3 regions of the Pseudomonas sp. LFS074 genome follow, and region 3 is predicted to be linked to each of the others. Evidence: riboswitches for the same ligand, from Rfam matches in the RefSeq annotation. Region 3 holds a riboswitch; each other region holds the start of a gene.

Region 1 (5,805 bases), 390 kb from region 3:
CACCCTCATTGTCTTGCAAGTGCCCGATCGCTCGGGCTGCTGTTATATGCGCACCATGCCACCTTAATACATCCTTGGCGGATCGGGAACGGCCAGTCACGAATTGATAGCGTGCGATGCATTTTTCGCAGCACATGGCTGCGCCTACAAGTGCAGGTATTCATCGAGCGCCAGGTTTTCCAGCAATACCGCATCATGGGACGCCACCATCAGCGCCCCGCGAAATTGCCCAAGCATGCGTTCCAGGGCTGTCAGCGATGGCAGGTCCAGGTGGTTGCCGGGTTCGTCCAGCAGCAACAGGTCGAGCGGCCGTTCGCGGTATAGCACGGCGGCCAGCGCCGCCTTCATCCGCTCGCCGCCGCTGAGCAGGCTGCTGGGCAGTTCGACACGGGCCGCATCCAGGCCCAATTGCGCCAGGCGGCTGCGCAACTCGCCCTGGGCCAGCATCGGGTTGGCTTGGCGCAGGTGTTCGAGCACGCTGCCGTGGCCCGCTAGCGTGTTGCAGTGCTGGTCGAGCAGGGCGGTTTCGCCACTGAGGCGCACATTGTCGGGCGGTGCCGGCAACTCCCCGTTCAGCAGCCTGAGCAGGGTGGACTTGCCACTGCCATTGGCGCCGATCAGCCCCACGCGCTGGCCCAGGCACACACGCAGGTCAAGCGGTTTGCGGGTGCCATGGGGCAAGCGAAGTGCCTGCAAGGCCAACACTTCTCGGCCTGGATGACGCTGAGGTGTAGGCGCGTGCAAGGTAATAGCGCTTTCTTGCTCGACCTCACGGGCGGCGTCACGTACTTTACCCACCAACGCTTGCTGGGCATCGCGATGGTCGCGGCGCTGCTTGCCAGCAGTGGACTGGCTGCGCTCCTGCTGGCGGTCGACCAGGATCTTGGCCTGGTTGGCGTGCTTGGCCTGGCGCCCGGCCCGCGCCTGATGGCGCTCCAGGTCTTCGCGCTGGCGCTGCAGTTCACGGGCCTGGCGTAGCTGCGCCTGCTTCAGCCGGGCAAGGTGCTGCTGGGCCTGCGCCGTCTGGTTGGCTTTTTGCGCTGCATAGATGCTGTAGTTGCCACCATAGCCCTGCAAACCCAGGCTGGATAATTCAACAATGCGTGCCATGTGCGCCAGCAGGCTGCGGTCGTGGCTGATCACCAGCAAGCCACGGTCCCAGGCTTCGATCATGCTCAGCAGTTGGGCACGGGCGTCGCTGTCCAGGTGATTGCTTGGCTCGTCGAGGATCAGGTAGTCGGCATCGCTGAGCCACGCGCCAATCAGCGCCACGCGCATGGCCTGGCCGCCGCTCAGGCTCCGTGCGGGCTGGCGCCAGTCGAGTTGGCCCAGGCCGTGGCCCTGAAGCTGGCGTTGCAATTGCTCGCGGATATCCCAGCGCTCGCCAACGGTGTCGAAATCGTGGGGCTGGATGCTGCCTTGCTCGATACGCTCCAGCGCCGCAATCACCGGCCCCACTTGGGCCAGGTCGGCAAGCGTGGCGCTGCGCTCGATGACTTGCTGGTCCAGCAAATGGACAGGCCCGAGGCGCCGGCAATGGCCGCTGCTGGGTTCACGCTGGCCGGCAAGAATCTGCCCTAGCAGGCTTTTGCCCACGCCATTGCGCCCGACCAGGCCGGTGCGGCGTTGGTCGAAGGTTTCGTTGAGGTTGCTGAACAGCAGCCTGCCATCAGGCAAGGCCAAGGAGACGCTGTCCAGCGTCAGAATCGACGTGTTCGTCATGCACAACTCCACAAATGCCGCGACATCTCCGGAGCGAGCCGGAGGCTGAAGACTGGCCGTCGAACGGACGGCGGCATCAATGGCGCATTGGACGAACACCTCGTAATTAGAGAGCGCGTAGCCTAACGGACCGTCCGGGGCCGGGTAAAGCACCGGCCGCCGGTTGGGGCCTCAGCGTTGCGCCTGCAAGCGTTTAGCCCAGTCCCCGGCGTGGCCGTGCGCGCAGGCTTGTTCACTGTCGAACCGCACATGCCAGGCCGGATGGTCCAGCTGTATGCCGGCTTGCTCCAGTGCATGGCGGGTCAACGCCAGCATGTGCGCCTTCGCTTCGCCCGCGACGGCAGCGGCTTTGTCGGCCTCTTGCTCAAATACCCAGGTAATACGAAGGCTGCCCGGAAAGTCCTCGGGGTCGAGGCGGTGAGTGAGCCAGCTGAAACCGACGATCTGCGCCTTGGCGGTTTCGCAGGCATCGGTCAGGCACGCCACCAGCTCCCGCTCCAGGCGGGCCATTTCGCGTTTGCCCAGTGCCTTCACGGGTTGGCCTCGTCATCGATCTGCTGGCAAAAGCGCAGGCGGTTGCCGAACGGGTCCCACACCTGCATCTGCAGGCCCCAGTCCAGGCGCTCGGCCTCTGGCCGGGCGTAACCGTACTGTTTGTCCTGCAGCTCGCGCTCCAGCGCGCGCAGGTCGTCGATGCGGGCGAACACGGTAGAACCGGGGCATGCATCGCCATGGTGCTCGGAAAGGTGCAGGATCAGGCCGTCGCGGTGAATCTGTACGTACAACGGCAGGTCCGGGCTGAAACGATGCTCCCAGTCCAGGCTGAAACCGAGGAAATCGAGGTAGAACTCCTTGGCCTTGTCGACCGAGAAGATGCGCAGTACGGGTATGGCGGGGGCGAGGGGCATGGGACGTCCTTGACCGTGGGCAGAGTCGCTACTGTAACGCAGTAGAACCAAGAGTGGTCGACCAGCCCGCCGCAATGGTTGACCACCCGCCAGCCACTGCGTAGCCTTGCCAGTTCGAGGTTCTTCGGCCAGGCCGAAGCTAAGATGGGAACGCGGTACACGCCGCGGCTGCCCCCGCAACTGTAAGCACCGACAACGGATCGACACTGCCACTGCGCCAGCGCGCGGGAAGGCGTCATCCCGCCAGCCCGCTGTTCAACCGAACGGGGGCCTGGAACGGTGCGAGCCAGGAGACCTGCCTCGTCACGTTTTCGACTTTCAACCGGGCGGGGTGATCCGGTGGCGAACAAGCTCGGCCAACCTCTGGCCCGTGGCTGTCGTCCTGCATGCCCGCGCCACACTGCCAAGGGCAATGCGACATGAAAACACTGGCCAAGCTCCCCGTCACCATCGTCACCGGCTTCCTCGGCTCGGGCAAGACCACCTTGCTGCGCCACATGCTCGACAACGCCCAAGGCCGCCGCATCGCGGTTATCGTCAACGAATTCGGCGAGCTGGGCATCGACGGCGAAATCCTCAAACAGTGCAGCATCGGTTGCACCGAGGAAGAAGCCAGCGGCCGCGTCTACGAACTGGCCAATGGTTGCCTGTGCTGCACCGTGCAGGAAGAATTCTTTCCGGTGATGCGCGAGCTGGTGGCACGCCGTGGCGACCTCGACCACATCCTGATCGAAACCAGCGGCCTGGCCCTGCCCAAGCCTTTGGTACAAGCGTTCCAGTGGCCGGAAATCCGCAACGCCTGCACCGTCGATGCGGTCATCACCGTGGTCGACAGCCCGGCCGTGGCCGCTGGCACCTTCGCCGCCTACCCGGACCAGGTCGATGCCCAGCGCAAACTCGACCCTAACCTGGACCATGAATCGCCACTGCACGAGCTGTTCGCCGACCAGCTGGCCAGCGCCGACCTGGTGGTACTGAACAAGGCCGACCTGATCGACGCCGAAGGCCTGGCCAAGGTGCGCGCCGAAGTGGCTGAAGAACTGCCGCCGGCCGTCAAGGTGATCGAGGCCAGCAGCGGCAAGCTGCCACTGGAAGTGCTGTTGGGCGTGGGTGCCGAGTCCGAGGCGCACATCGATGGCCGCCGCACCCACCACGACACGCACCACGACGGCGACGACCATGACGATCATGACCACGACGCCTTCGATTCCATCTCCATCGACCTGCCCGAGGCCGACGAAAGCCTGCTGCTCGACGCACTGACGCAACTGGTGGTGGAGTTCGGCATCCTGCGTGCCAAGGGCTTCGCCGCCATCCCGGGCAAGCCGATGCGCCTGCTGGTGCAAGGCGTGGGTACCCGCTTCGACAAGCACTTCGATCGCGCCTGGCGCAACGACGAGCCGCGCATCACCCGCCTGGTGCTGATTGGTCAGGACCTTGACGCTGTTCAACTGGAAGCGCGCCTGCGCCAGGCCCTGGGCGCCTGACCCATGCACCTGCTGCGGACCCAGCCCGGCGGCTTCGTGCCGGATGACAGCATTGCCGACCTCGGCCAGACACCCGCCGAGCTGGTGATTCTCTGCAGCGGCGATTCGCACCTGGCATTGCTCGCCGATACCGCCGAGCAATTGCCTGAAGACTTCCCCAGCCTGCGCCTGGCCAACCCGATGCAGGTGCAGAACCATGCCTCGGTCGACTTGTACGTCGACCAGGTGCTGCGCCACGCCAAGGTCATTCTGGTGTCGCTGCACGGTGGCGTTGGCTACTGGCGCTACGGCGTCGAGCAACTGGTCGAATTGGCCGCCCGTGGCGTGCAACTGATTCTGGTGCCGGGCGATGATCGCCCGGACCCGGAACTGACCAGCTTGGGTAACGTTTGTGGCGAACAGGCCGAACGCCTCTGGCACTACCTGCGCCAGGGCGGCAAGGCCAATGCCATCAACCTGTTCAATTGCCTGGCCAGCCAGTGGCTGGGCCGTGACTACGCCTGGGACGAGCCACAGCCTTTGCCACGCACCGCCGTGTATCACCCGGCCAAGGGGAGCGTTGCGCTAGAAGACTGGTACCCGCACTGGCACCCGGATTACCCGGTGACGCCGCTGTTGTTCTACCGCTCGCACCTGCAGGCGGCCAACACCGCCTTCATCGACGTGTTCTGCCAGCGCCTGCAAGCAGCCGGGCTGAACCCGTTGCCGATCGCCGTGGCCAGCCTCAAGGAAAGCGCCTGCCTGGAGCAGGTCGAAGCCTGGCTGGACGAGGTCGGCGCTGAAGTGCTGGTCAATACCACCGGCTTTGCCCTGTCCAGCCCAGAGCGCCCCAACCTGCGGCCGTTGCGCCGTGACATCCCGGTGTTGCAGGCCATTTGCGCGCAAGACAACCAGCCCGGCTGGGAAGCCAGCGAGCAGGGCCTGGGCGCGCGTGACCTGGCCATGCACATCGCCTTGCCGGAGCTGGACGGGCGCATCATCACCCGTCCGGTCAGTTTCAAGGACATGGCCTGGCGCAGCGAGCGCAGCCAGTCCGACGTGGTGTGCTACCGCGCGCACCCCGAGCGCATGGACTTCGTCGCCGAGCTGGCCCGCCGCTGGGTTGAGCTGGCGCGCCTGCCTAATGCCCAAAAGCGTATTGCCCTGGTGCTGGCCAATTACCCGACCCGTGATGGCCGCATTGGTAACGGCGTCGGCCTGGACACCCCGGCAGCGGCGCTGAACATCCTCAAGGCGCTACAGGCCGAAGGCTATCCGCTGGCCGATTTGCCGAGCAGCGGCACGCAGTTGATTCACCAACTGCTCGGTGGCGTGACCAACGACCTTGACCACCTGGACCAACGCCCCTGCGCCCAGAGCCTGAGCCTGGCCGACTACCAGGCTGCATTCGAGCGCCTGCCCGACGCCAACCGCCAGGCCGTGCTGGAACGCTGGGGGCCGCCCGAGCAAGACCCGATGTACCGCAGCGGCCGGCTGATGGTCGCCGGCTTGCGCTTTGGCCTGACTTTCGTCGGTATCCAGCCGGCGCGGGGGTATCAGGTGGACCCGAGCGCGGTGTACCACGACCCCGACCTGGTGCCGCCGCACGGCTACCTGGCGTTTCACTTCTGGCTGCGTCACGCCTTTGCCGCCGACGCGGTGATCCATGTCGGCAAGCACGGCAACCTTGAGTGGCTGCCCGGCAAGGG
Region 2 (5,805 bases), 530 kb from region 3:
TTTCTCGACAACTTCGCCCGCTACCGCGAACAGGCACCGCTGCACAACCTGGTCGATACCCAGCGCGGCTACTGAACCGACACTTTTTGGAGAACACCATGACTGCATTGTCTGTCATCGCCCCCCAGGAAAACACCGTGCGCCAACGGGTCAGCGCCGAAGAATGGGAGGTGCGAGTAAAGCTGGCTGCGGCCTATCGCCTGGCTGCCCTGTTCCGCTGGACCGACCATATCTACACACACTTCTCGGCACGCGTGCCTGGGCCCGACGAACACTTTCTGATCAACGCCTTCGGCCTGCTGTTCGACGAGATCACCGCCTCCAACCTGGTGAAGGTCGATGTAGATGGCACGATCATCGATGATCCCCTGGGCCTGGGCATCAACCAGGCCGGCTATGTGATTCACAGCGCCATTCACCGTGCGCGGCCCGACCTCAAGGCCGTGCTGCACACCCACACGCGTGATGGCGCAGCAGTGTCGGCACAACGCGATGGCCTGCTGCCAATCTCGCAGCATGCCCTGGCCTACTACAGCCGCGTGGTGTACCACGACTACGAAGGCGTCGCCCTGGACCTGGACGAGCAGCAGCGGCTGGTGGCCAACCTGGGCGACAGCAATATCCTGATCCTGCGCAACCATGGCCTGCTGACCGGGGGAATCAGCGTCGAGCATGCCTTCCGCGAGCTGCACGGGCTGGAGCGGGCCTGCAACATCCAGGTGGCGGCGCAGGCAGGGGGCAACGACCAACTGCTGTACGCGGCGCCGGCAGCAATTGCCAAGGTGCATGAGCAGTCGAAGCGGTTTTCCGATGGGCTGGGGGAAGGGATCCAGCGGCATTGGGATGCGCTGATACGCCAGCTGGATCGGGAGGGACTGGATTACCAGAACTGACCGCGTTCTTGTGGCCTGTACCGACCTCCGCCGCGGCTGAGTTTCAAGGCCGTATCGACTCCATTTGCAGCACAACCCGCAGGTATTCCGATGAGCAAACGACAGATCCGCCTGGGCGCCATGATCCATGGCGTCGGCCACGGCTGGGGCGAATGGCGCCACCCCGATGCATTGGCCGATGCCAGTGTCAATTTCGGTTTCTACAAACATCAGGCAAAACTGGCGGAGGCGGCAACGTTCGACTTCGCCTTCATTGCCGACAGCCTGCACATCCACGCCCGCTCCAGCCCTCACTACCTCAACCGTTTCGAGCCGCTGACCATCCTCTCGGCGCTGGCTACGGTAACCGAACACATCGGCCTGGTGGCCACGGTCACGGTCAGCTACACCGAGCCCTTCCAGGTAGCACGTCAGTTCGCCTCGCTGGACCTGATCAGCGGTGGGCGCGCGGGCTGGAACGTGGTGACTTCCTGGCTTTCCGGTACTGCTGACAACTTCGGCAAGGCTGAACACCCGCCGCATGCCGTGCGCTACCGAATTGCGCGCGAGCACGTAGAGGTGGTCAAAGGGCTGTGGGACTCCTGGGAAGACGACGCCTTTACCCGCGACAAGCAAAGCGGACAGTTCTTCGACCCGGCCAAACTGCACACCCTCGGCCACCAGGGTGAGTTCTTCAAGGTCAAGGGCCCGCTGAACATCCAGCGCTCGCCCCAGGGCCAGCCACTGATCTTCCAGGCAGGCGTGTCGGAAGAGGGTCGCAACTTCGCCGCGCAAAACGCCGACGCCATCTTCGTCAACCCGGAATCGTTCGACGATGCCCACGCTTACTATCAGGACCTCAAGCAGCGTGCCGCGCGCCATGGCCGTGATCCGGATGCATTGTTCATCCTGCCCGGCATACGCCCGATCGTCGGCCGCGACGCCGAGGAGGTCGAACAGCGTTATCAGCAAGCCGTGGACCTGGTAAGCATCGAAGATGCCCTGGTTGCGCTTGGCCGGCCGTTCAACGACTACGACTTCAGCCACCATGACTTGGACGCGCCCTTCCCCGACCTCGGCACGCTGGGCAATGACAGCCACAAGGGCACCTCGGACCAACTCAAGCAGCTGGCCCGTGATGAAGGCCTGACCTTGCGCGAGCTGGCGCTGCGTTTCTCGCGTCCACGCCGGGACTTCGTCGGTACCCCGGAACAGGTTGGCGATGCCCTGCAGCACTGGTTCGAAAACGGCGCGGCCGACGGTTTCATCATCAACTCGCTGCTACCCGACGGCCTGCAGTATTTCACCGAGCAGGTGGTGCCGCTGCTGCAAGCGCGAGGCCTGGTACGCCAGACGTATGCCGGTACAACCCTGCGAGACCATTTCGGCCTCGACGTGCCGGAAAACCGCAACACACTGCGCCGCACCCAGACAGCGGTTGCCTGAGCCCATCACGACAAGGAGTTCTGTTCCATGAGCCTCGAATTCATCGGCCTCATCGGCCCGCAGGAAAGCAGCGAGTCACAGGCAGCACGCGGCCCGCTGGTCGACCTGGAGTTCATCAAAGCCTTCTCCCAGGCCCAAGAGTATGGTGGCTTTGACAAAGCGCTGCTGGCAGTCAATACCAGCGCGCCGGATTCGTTGATTCTGGCCAGCTATGTGGCCGCCCTCACCGAGCGCATCGGCCTGCTGGTAGCCCACCGCCCTGGCTTCCAGGCCCCGACCTTCGCCGCCCGCCAGTTCGCCACCCTTGACCAGCTGAGCCATGGCCGTGCCTCGATCAACGTCATTACCGGCGGCGACAGCGGCGACCTGCAGCGCGATGGCGACTTCCTGGACAAGGATGCCCGTTATGCGCGCACCGACGAATACCTGCAGGTACTGCGTGACACCTGGACTCGCCATGAACCGTTCGACCACCAGGGCACACATTACCGCGTCGAAGACAACCTGACCCTGGTCAAGCCAGTGCAGCATTTGCCGATCTATTTCTCTGGCGCCTCTGATGCGGCCGTCGAAGTGGCCGCCAAACACGCCGATGTGTACATGATGTGGGGCGAACCGCTGGAACAGGTACGCGAACGCATCGCCAAAGTGCGCAAGGCCGCCGCCCGCTACGGACGCGAAAAGCATATTCGCTTCAGCCTGTCGTTGCGGCCGATTCTGGGCGCTACCGAGGCCGAGGCCTGGGGCCGTGCCGAGCGCATTCTGGCCGACGCCCAGGCGCGGATCGGCATCCACCAGGGCAACCGCCGCGAGAAGAACTTCGGCAAGAGCAATGCCGGCTCTGAGCGTCTGGTGCAGCTGGCCAGCCAGCGCAAAGTGCATGACACCCGGCTGTGGACCGAGATTGCCGCGCTGGGTGGCGGTGCCGGTAACTCTACGTCGCTGGTGGGGACTGCAGAGCAGGTGGCAGAGGCCGCATTGGCTTACTACAAGCTTGGGGTGAGCACTTTCCTGTTCCGCGGTTTTGACCAATTGCGTGATGCGGTCGAGTACGGGCAGGACCTGATCCCGCGCATTCGCGCGCTGGTAGCCCAGCGTGAGTCTGGCCGCGATGTTCGAACTGCGTAGATTTCTGCGGTACGGCTGCAGGGATAGCGCCGTCCGGCAGGAACCCGCGCAAGCCTGAAATGGGTGGAAGGCAGATGCACCCACAGATTGACGCCAAGCCCGCCCCATGCTCTCCTTATGCCTCACGTTCAGGTGCCCCCGTAGGGGGTGAAACGGGAAACCGGTGCGTCGCAGGCCCTCCAGCAGGGCCGGACAATGCCGGTGCTGCCCCCGCAACGGTAAGCGAGTGAAGCGTCTGTACCACTGTGCCTCGTAGTACGGCATGGGAAGGTGACGTGTTCCAGGAGCCCTGCTCTTCCTCGCAAGCCCGGAGACCGGCCTGGCGTTCATGAACACCCCGCGGTGGGCGGGCGCTGTTGCATTCCCCTGGGCGACCCCGCCCGGGGCTGCCGCGCTCGCCCGTTGCTCACTAAAAAGCAGAGGAACGCGTCATGCCCGTCACCAGCGCCAAGCAGCACAGCCTTGCCACACCCGTCACCCTCAGCCAGCGCGTAGTCATCGCCGTCGGCGCCAGCCTGTTGGGCCTGTGCCTGGTGTACTTCGCCGGCTTCTCGCACATCGAGGCCGTGCACAACGCCGCCCACGACACCCGCCACAGCGCCGCCTTCCCCTGCCACTGAGTACGCCTGATGATCACGCGCATTGCCCGTACTGCGGGTTTCAGCGGGTTGCTTGCGGCCCTGTTGCTGACCTTGCTGCAAAGCTTTTGGGTCGCCCCGCTGATTCTCGAAGCGGAAACCTACGAGTCCTCGGCCCCGGCCGCCCAACACGAACATGGCGGCAATGAGGGCGCTCATGAACACAGCGCCGAAGCCTGGTCACCAGAAGACGGCTGGCAGCGCGTGCTGTCCACCACCGGTGGCAACCTGGTGGTGGCGGTGGGCTTTGCCCTGATCCTCGCCGCACTGTATGGCCTGCGCGAGCCGAAGCGCGTCAGCACTGGCGCCTTGTGGGGCCTGGCCGGTTTCGCCGTGTTCTGTCTGGCCCCAACGTTGGGGTTGCCACCGGAACTGCCCGGCACTGCTGCCGCCGACCTGGGGCAACGCCAGGCCTGGTGGATTGGCACGGCCAGCGCCACCGCCCTTGGCCTGGCCTTGCTGGTGTTCGCCCGCCACTGGCTGCTGAAGGCGCTGGGCGCCGTGCTGCTGGTTATCCCCCATGTGATCGGTGCGCCACAGCCTGAAGTCCATGAAAGCCTGGCCCCCGAAGCACTGGAGACGCAGTTCAAGATGGCCTCCTGGCTGACCAACGCTGCCTTCTGGGTGGCGTTGGGCCTGCTCAGTGCGTGGCTGTTCCGCCGCTCCAGCGAGGCCTGATGCCGGCTTTCTACGCTGGCTTCGGCTGCCGCCGGGGTTGCCCGGCGGATACCCTGCAAACCCTGCTGCACCAAGCCCTGGCTAGCCAGGGCCTGGCGCTTTCCGACCTGCGCGGCATTGCCAGCATCAACCTCAAGGCCGACGAAGCCGGCCTGCAGCAACTGGCCGCACGCCTGGCCTTGCCCTTGGTGCTGTACCATAGCGCGCAACTCCAAGCCTATGAGCCGTTGCTCAGCCACCGCTCGGCCACCGCCTATGCCCACAGCGGCTGTTGGGGCGTGGCCGAGAGTGCGGCACTGGCCCTGGCCAGCCAACAACTGGGCACGGCTAGGTTGCTGCTGCCACGCAAGGTACTAGGCCCGGCGACCCTCGCCCTGGCCGGCTGACGTTTCATACCCTATTTCTTGCAAGGACTTTCCATGACCGTCTACTTCATCGGCGCCGGCCCTGGCGACCCAGAACTGATCACGGTCAAGGGCCAACGGCTGATTCGCCAATGCCCGGTGATCATTTATGCCGGCTCACTGGTGCCCGCTGCCGTGCTCGAAGGCCATCAGGCCGAGGCCGTGATCAACAGCGCCGAACTGCATCTGGAGCAGATTATCGCGGCCATGCAAAGCGCACACGAACGGGGGCTGGATGTAGCCCGCGTACATAGCGGCGACCCCAGCTTGTACGGCGCCATCGGCGAGCAGATCCGCCACCTGCAAGCACTGGGCATCGATTACCAGATCATCCCGGGAGTGACTGCCACGGCGGCCAGCGCTGCCCTGCTCGGCTGCGAACTGACTTTGCCTCAAGTGGCGCAGACCGTGATCCTCACCCGCTATGGCGACAGCTCGCCCATGCCGCCTGGCGAGCAACTGGGCGACCTGGCGCGCCACGGCAGCACGCTGGCGATTCACCTGGGGGTCAAACACCTTTCGCGCATTGTCGATGAGCTGCTGCCGCACTACGGCGCACACTGCCCGGTAGCGGTGGTGCATCGCGCCACCTGGCCAGACCAGGACTGGGTACGCGGCAACCTCGGCGATATCGTCGAA
Region 3 (5,805 bases):
AGGCCCCGGCGCCATTGGGCCAGAGCACTGCGCTGGGCATCGTTGACCGGCAAGGCGAAGAACAGCCGTTTGAACGGGCTACCGCTGGGGCGTATATCCTGAACCATACAAACTCCCTGACATGAAACGTTTGCGCAAGACTGTAGGGCATTACACCAATGTCGCCCCACCGTTTCGTAACAATAAGTACAAACTGCCCCCATGATTGTTTATGCTGGCGAGCTTATGCCATGGCGCATGGCCATTTTTCGACAAGTAAACGTCCATGAAAATTGCACTCGTACTTATCTTCGTCTTCTCGATCGCCTATGTTCACCTGCGCGGTCGGGTTCGCCACAAGCTGACGCGTCAGCTGGGCGACCACTCCAGCTTCCTGGCCCCGGTCAACAGCTTTCTGTACCTGTTTTCCAAGCACCCGGCCAAGCCTTACCTGCCGGTCGAGGCTTTTCCCGAACTGAAACCGCTGCAGGACCACTGGCAGGAGATCCGCGAGGAAGGCCGCCAGCTGCTGCACGTAGGCGAAATCAAGAAGTCCGACAATTACGATGACGTCGGTTTCAACTCGTTCTTCAAAACCGGCTGGAAGCGCTTCTACTTGAAGTGGTACGGCGAGAGCCACCCGTCGGCGATGGCGCTGTGCCCACGCACCACCGAGCTGTTGCAAGGTATCGGCACGGTCAAGGCCGCCATGTTCGCCACCCTGCCGCCGGGTGCCAAGCTGGTGCGCCACCGTGACCCCTATGCGGGCTCGTACCGCTACCACCTTGGCCTGGACACGCCGAACGACGACGGCTGCTACATCGACGTGGACGGCGAGAAGTACTCGTGGCGCGATGGCGAGGGGGTGATCTTCGACGAAACCTACATCCACTACGCGGCCAACACCACCGAGCACAACCGCATCATCCTGTTCTGCGACGTCGAACGCCCGCTCAAGTACCGCTGGGCAACCGCGTTCAACCGCTGGTTCAGCCGAAATGTGATGGCCGCCGCCGCTGCGCCCAACGATGCCAGCGACAAGACCGGGGGCATCAACCGCCTGTTCACCCGTATCTACAAGATCCGCGAGCGTGGCAAGGCGCTGAAGAAGCGCAACCGCATGCGTTACTACCTGGAGAAATGGGCAGTGGTCGCAGCGTTGGTGCTGGTGTTCATCTACATCTGAACCGTGTAGGCGCGGGCTTGGGGCAAGCCCGCTGCCAAAGGCCCACTGCATGACCACCAAAGTACAAGCCTCGCACTTGCCACTCTTCGACTAGCCTGAAAGCTCCACTCGCAACCCCCCCAAGGTGAAGACGATGAGCATGATGGACTGGGACGCCTACCGTAAGCAGTTGATGGCCGGCATCGGCGATCTCAAGCAACTCTCACCCGACACCGTGGCCGGTTATGTGACCGCCAGCGGTGCTGGGGCCAAGACCAACCACCTGGACGCCAAGACCCGCGAGCTGATTTCTCTGGCCGTGGCCGTGACCACCCGCTGCGACGGCTGCATCGCCGTGCATTCGCAACAGGCGGTCAAGCATGGCGCCAGCCGCGAGGAAATTGCCGAAGCGCTTGGCGTAGCGGTGGCGATGAATGCTGGGGCCGCACTGGTCTACTCAGCGCGTGCCATGGACGCGGTGGGCAAGGCCAACGGTTGAGCACAAACGGCGTCGCCGCCCTTGCGCGACGGCGCCGCGCCACCCAGACTGGGCGGCTTAGCCCGCGCAGGAACCCGCATGATCCACATTCGCCCCATGACGCCCGAAGACTTCGACCGCTTCTGGCCTACCTTCCAAGCCATTGTCCAGGCCCGTGAAACCTACGCCTTCGAGCCAGCCCTGAGCGTCGAACAGGCTCGCCAGCTGTGGCTGGAGCTGCCCTTGCATACGTTGCTGGCTGAAGAAGATGGCGAGCTGCTGGGTTCCTACTACCTCAAGGCCAATGCTGCCGGGCCTGGCGCACATGTGGGCAATTGCGGCTACATGGTCTGCGAACAGGCGCGCGGCCGGGGCGTGGCGCGCCTGATGTGCGAACACTCGCAGAAGCTGGCGCGCCAGGAAGGTTTTCTGGCCCTGCAGTTCAACTCGGTGGTGGCCAGCAATGAAGTGGCCGTGGCGCTTTGGCACAAGCTGGGCTTCGAGACCGTTGGCCGCTTGCCCAAGGCCTATCGCCATGCCCGCCTGGGGCTGGTGGACTGCCTGGTGATGTACAAATGGCTGGCGGATGAGCCGGTGGTAGAGAAGCCCCCGCTGTTGATCGGGCGCAAGAACATCGAGGCACGGGTTTCGCGGCGCCGCGGACGCTAGCCTTTGCAGGCCTAACCCACCTCCATTGCCCAAGCAAATTTGACGCCCCCGCGTTTCAATGGTCAGATGCGCGCCAGTTTCAGGTGTCCTGCGCCGCCGCGCGCAGGGTGAAACGGGAAGCCGGTGCGTCGTGTTGCCCACGACAAGTCCGGCGCTGCCCCCGCAACGGTAAGCGAGCGAACCCTTCGAGATACCACTGTGCTCCGGCATGGGAAGGTGAAGGTTTCATGCCCCTCGCAAGCCCGGAGACCGGCCTGGAGCTTCACTTGGCAACCCGCGGTGGGCGGGCGCAGGCCGGAATCCGTGCGCGCGCCTGCCTGCATGGTTCGCCTTTGCGTGTTTTCCACCGGGATGCATTCATTCCTGCAGCAGTGGAACGACATGTCCCGTATGTTCAAGCTTCACCCCCTGGCGGCCTGCCTGGCCGTCGCCCTGCCGGCCTTGGCCGATGACCGTGCCCCGCCGCCTCTGGCCTTGCCTTCCACGGCCATCACCGACACCCTCGACAGCCACGCCATCGACCTGGCCACGCCTACCCAGGCCGGCTCGCGCCTTGGCCTGAGTGCCCTGGAAACACCCGCCAGTACCAGCAGCATCAGTGCCGAGCAGATTCAGCAGCGCAACAACCTCACCGTGCAGGATGCGGTGACCCGCTCGCCGGGCATCACCTTCGTCGGCTCCCCAGGCGACGGCGGCACCGGCCTGTCCGCCCGCGGCTTTGCCGGGCACAGTTCGGTGATGACCCTGTTCGACGGCGCGCGCCTTTACACCGGCGCCGGCACGCAAACGTTCCCTGTCGACCCGTGGATGGTCGAACGTATCGATGTGATTCGCGGCCCGGCTTCGGTACTGCATGGCGAAGGCGCCACCGGCGCGGTCGTCAACGTGATCCCGAAAAAACCGTTTGCCGGCGAAGTGCGCAACCACCTGCGTCTGGGCTACGGCTCATGGGACCGTCAGCAGCTCGGCCTGGACAGCGGCGGCAGCCTCAGCGAGCGCCTGAGCTATCGCCTTACGCTGAACCAGCAAGATGGCAATGGTTGGGTCGACCGCACCCATTCGCGCAGCCTGGCCGTTAGCGCAGCGCTGCGTTTCGATGCCAGTGACGACCTCAGCTTCACCCTCGCCCACGACCGTGGCGAGGCGCAGCCCGCCAACTACTACGGCACGCCGCTGATCGACGGCCACTATCGCAGTAGCCTGCGCAACAAGAACTACAACGTACAGAATGACGTGCAGCGTTATGACGACGAGTGGACCCGGCTGACCACCGATTGGACGCTGAACGACCACCTCAGCGCCAGCAACCAGCTGTACTACATCAAGAGCCGCCGCCACTGGCGCAACGCCGAAGACTACAGCTGGGACGCCGAGCGTCAGCAGTTGCTGCGCGGCAGCTACCTGGAGATCAAGCACAACCAGGAACAGTTCGGCGACCGCCAGACCTTCACCTTCGACCACACCCTGTTCGGCCTGGCCAGCAAGACCGTGGTCGGGGCCGAGTACAACAAGGTGCGCTTCAACGTCGACAGCAATTCACCCTACAACGATGTCGGCGGCGACTACATCGACCCATGGCAACCGCAGCCCGGCGGGTTCCACAGTGCCTCGCCGCTGCGACCGCAAACCTTGTCCACCACCCATACCTTTGCCCTGTTCGCCGAGAACCGCCTGCAGCTCAGCGACCGGCTGTCGCTGGTAACCGGCGTGCGCCGCGACCAGAACCACATCGACCGCGACAACCTGACCAACGACAGCCGCAGTGACCGCAGCCTGCAAGGTGGCAACTGGCGCGCTGGGCTGGTGTTCGCGGTCACTGACGACCTGTCACTGTATGGCCAGTACTCCACCAGCGAGGAAGGGGTCAACAACCTCATCAGCCTCAGCCCCACCCAGATGCACTATGACTTGACCGAAGCGAAGCAGACTGAGGTAGGCCTGAAGCAGCGCTTCTGGGAAGGCCGTGGCGAATGGACACTGGCCGCCTACCACATCGTCAAGAAGAAGCTGCTGGTAGACGACCCGATCACCCACGAGAAGCAACAGGCTGGCCAGCAGACCTCCGATGGCCTCGAAGCGACCTTGGAACTGGCGCTGGCGCACCAATGGCAGGTGTCTGCCAACGCATCGCTGGTGCGCGCAAGGTATGACGACTTCGACGAGATGGTCGGCGGCGTGGCGCAGGACCGTGCCGGCAACCGGCCGGCAAACGTGCCACGGCGTACCGCCAACCTGTGGTTGAGCAAAGGTTTCGGCCAACAGGTGGAAGCCGGCATTGGCGCGCGCTATGTGGATGAGCGTTATGCCGACACCGCCAATACCCAAAGCGCCCCCGGCTACACCGTGGTCGATGCCAACATCGCCTGGCAGGTGTTGCCTGATGTACGGCTGGGGTTGCAGTTGAACAACCTGTTCGATCGCGAGTATGTGCAGTCGGCGTTCAGCGGGCAGCAGTGGTTGATGGGGATGCCGCGCTCGTATTTTGCGACGGTGGATTACACCTTCTGACCTGAGTTGCCTGAACCGGCCTCTTCGCGGGCGCGCCCGCGAAGAGGCCTGCACAGGCAACACAAAAACCTCTACCAGCCTCCAATAAATTAGTTATAAGATAACGTTTCACATGACATTCATTCCTATCAGCGACCCTCCATGACAAGCGCCAGCGCCACGCCCACCTTGATCACCCAGCGCCTGCAGAGCATCGATGCCCTGCGCGGCCTGGTGATCCTGTTCATGCTTTTGGACCATGTCCGCGAGACCTTTTTCCTGCACCGCCAGGTCAGCGACCCCATGGCCATCGACAGCACCGAGCCTGCGCTGTTCGTCAGCCGCACACTGGCCCACCTCTGCGCACCGGTGTTCGTCCTGCTGACCGGCCTGTCGGCCTGGCTGTACGGCGAGAAGCATCAGGGCCGTAGCGATGTCTCGGCATTCCTGTTCAAGCGCGGGCTGTTCCTGGTGGTGCTGGAGTTCACCCTGGTCAACTTCGCCTGGACCTTCCAGTTGCCGCCCAGCGTGATCTATCTGCAGGTTATCTGGGCCATCGGCGTCAGCATGATCGCCTTGTCCCTGCTGGTGTGGCTGCCACGCGCCGCACTGCTCACCCTGGGCGCCATCATCGTCGCCGGCCACAACCTGCTCGACGGCCTGCACGTTGGCGTGGGGTCAGCCCTGCACGTGCCCTGGGCAATCCTGCACGACCGCGGCTGGCTTGAATGGTCGGAAAACCTGCGCCTGCGCACGTCGTATCCGGTGCTGCCGTGGATCGGCGTCATTGCCCTGGGTTATGGCCTGGGCCCCTGGTTCGCGCGCGGCAGCGAGGCCGGACAACGCCAGCAACGCCTGCTGACGGCCGGGTTGCTCGCACTCCTGGGCTTTGTCCTGCTGCGCATGTTCAACGGCTATGGTGAGGCGCCGTGGAGCGGTTACCCCACCTTCACGCAAACGTTGATGAGCTTCTTCAACATCACCAAATACCCACCGTCGCTACTGTTCCTGGCCCTGACCCTGGGCT

The links. Region 3 has a riboswitch for cobalamin ahead of ACNQP3_RS10270 (TonB-dependent receptor). Riboswitches for the same ligand answer to the same signal wherever they lie in the genome.
Region 1: linked by a shared signal. The riboswitch ahead of cobW (cobalamin biosynthesis protein CobW) and the one ahead of ACNQP3_RS10270 (TonB-dependent receptor) in region 3 are both predicted to bind cobalamin.
Region 2: linked by a shared signal. The riboswitch ahead of ACNQP3_RS12645 (CbtB domain-containing protein) and the one ahead of ACNQP3_RS10270 (TonB-dependent receptor) in region 3 are both predicted to bind cobalamin.

What each region holds. Positions count from the first base shown of each region.
Region 1 covers NZ_JBFPFV010000001.1:2,614,247-2,620,051, forward strand. Annotated here, with positions in the region: gene ACNQP3_RS12055 (ATP-binding cassette domain-containing protein) at 145-1,722, opposite strand; gene ACNQP3_RS12060 (hypothetical protein) at 1,894-2,256, opposite strand; gene ACNQP3_RS12065 (glyoxalase superfamily protein) at 2,253-2,630, opposite strand; cobalamin riboswitch at 2,731-2,948, shown strand; gene cobW (cobalamin biosynthesis protein CobW) at 3,050-4,117, shown strand; gene cobN (cobaltochelatase subunit CobN) at 4,121-5,805, shown strand, end outside.
Region 2 covers NZ_JBFPFV010000001.1:2,756,139-2,761,943, reverse strand. Annotated here, with positions in the region: gene ACNQP3_RS12665 (D-isomer specific 2-hydroxyacid dehydrogenase family protein) at 1-75, shown strand, start outside; gene ACNQP3_RS12660 (class II aldolase/adducin family protein) at 99-893, shown strand; gene ACNQP3_RS12655 (LLM class flavin-dependent oxidoreductase) at 984-2,318, shown strand; gene ACNQP3_RS12650 (LLM class flavin-dependent oxidoreductase) at 2,346-3,446, shown strand; cobalamin riboswitch at 3,560-3,784, shown strand; gene ACNQP3_RS12645 (CbtB domain-containing protein) at 3,878-4,066, shown strand; gene ACNQP3_RS12640 (CbtA family protein) at 4,076-4,762, shown strand; gene ACNQP3_RS12635 (cobalamin biosynthesis protein) at 4,762-5,148, shown strand; gene cobM (precorrin-4 C(11)-methyltransferase) at 5,182-5,805, shown strand, end outside.
Region 3 covers NZ_JBFPFV010000001.1:2,224,587-2,230,391, reverse strand. Annotated here, with positions in the region: gene thpR (RNA 2',3'-cyclic phosphodiesterase) at 1-107, opposite strand, end outside; gene lpxO (lipid A hydroxylase LpxO) at 266-1,165, shown strand; gene ACNQP3_RS10280 (carboxymuconolactone decarboxylase family protein) at 1,299-1,643, shown strand; gene ACNQP3_RS10275 (GNAT family N-acetyltransferase) at 1,722-2,291, shown strand; cobalamin riboswitch at 2,356-2,564, shown strand; gene ACNQP3_RS10270 (TonB-dependent receptor) at 2,673-4,799, shown strand; gene ACNQP3_RS10265 (DUF1624 domain-containing protein) at 4,941-5,805, shown strand, end outside.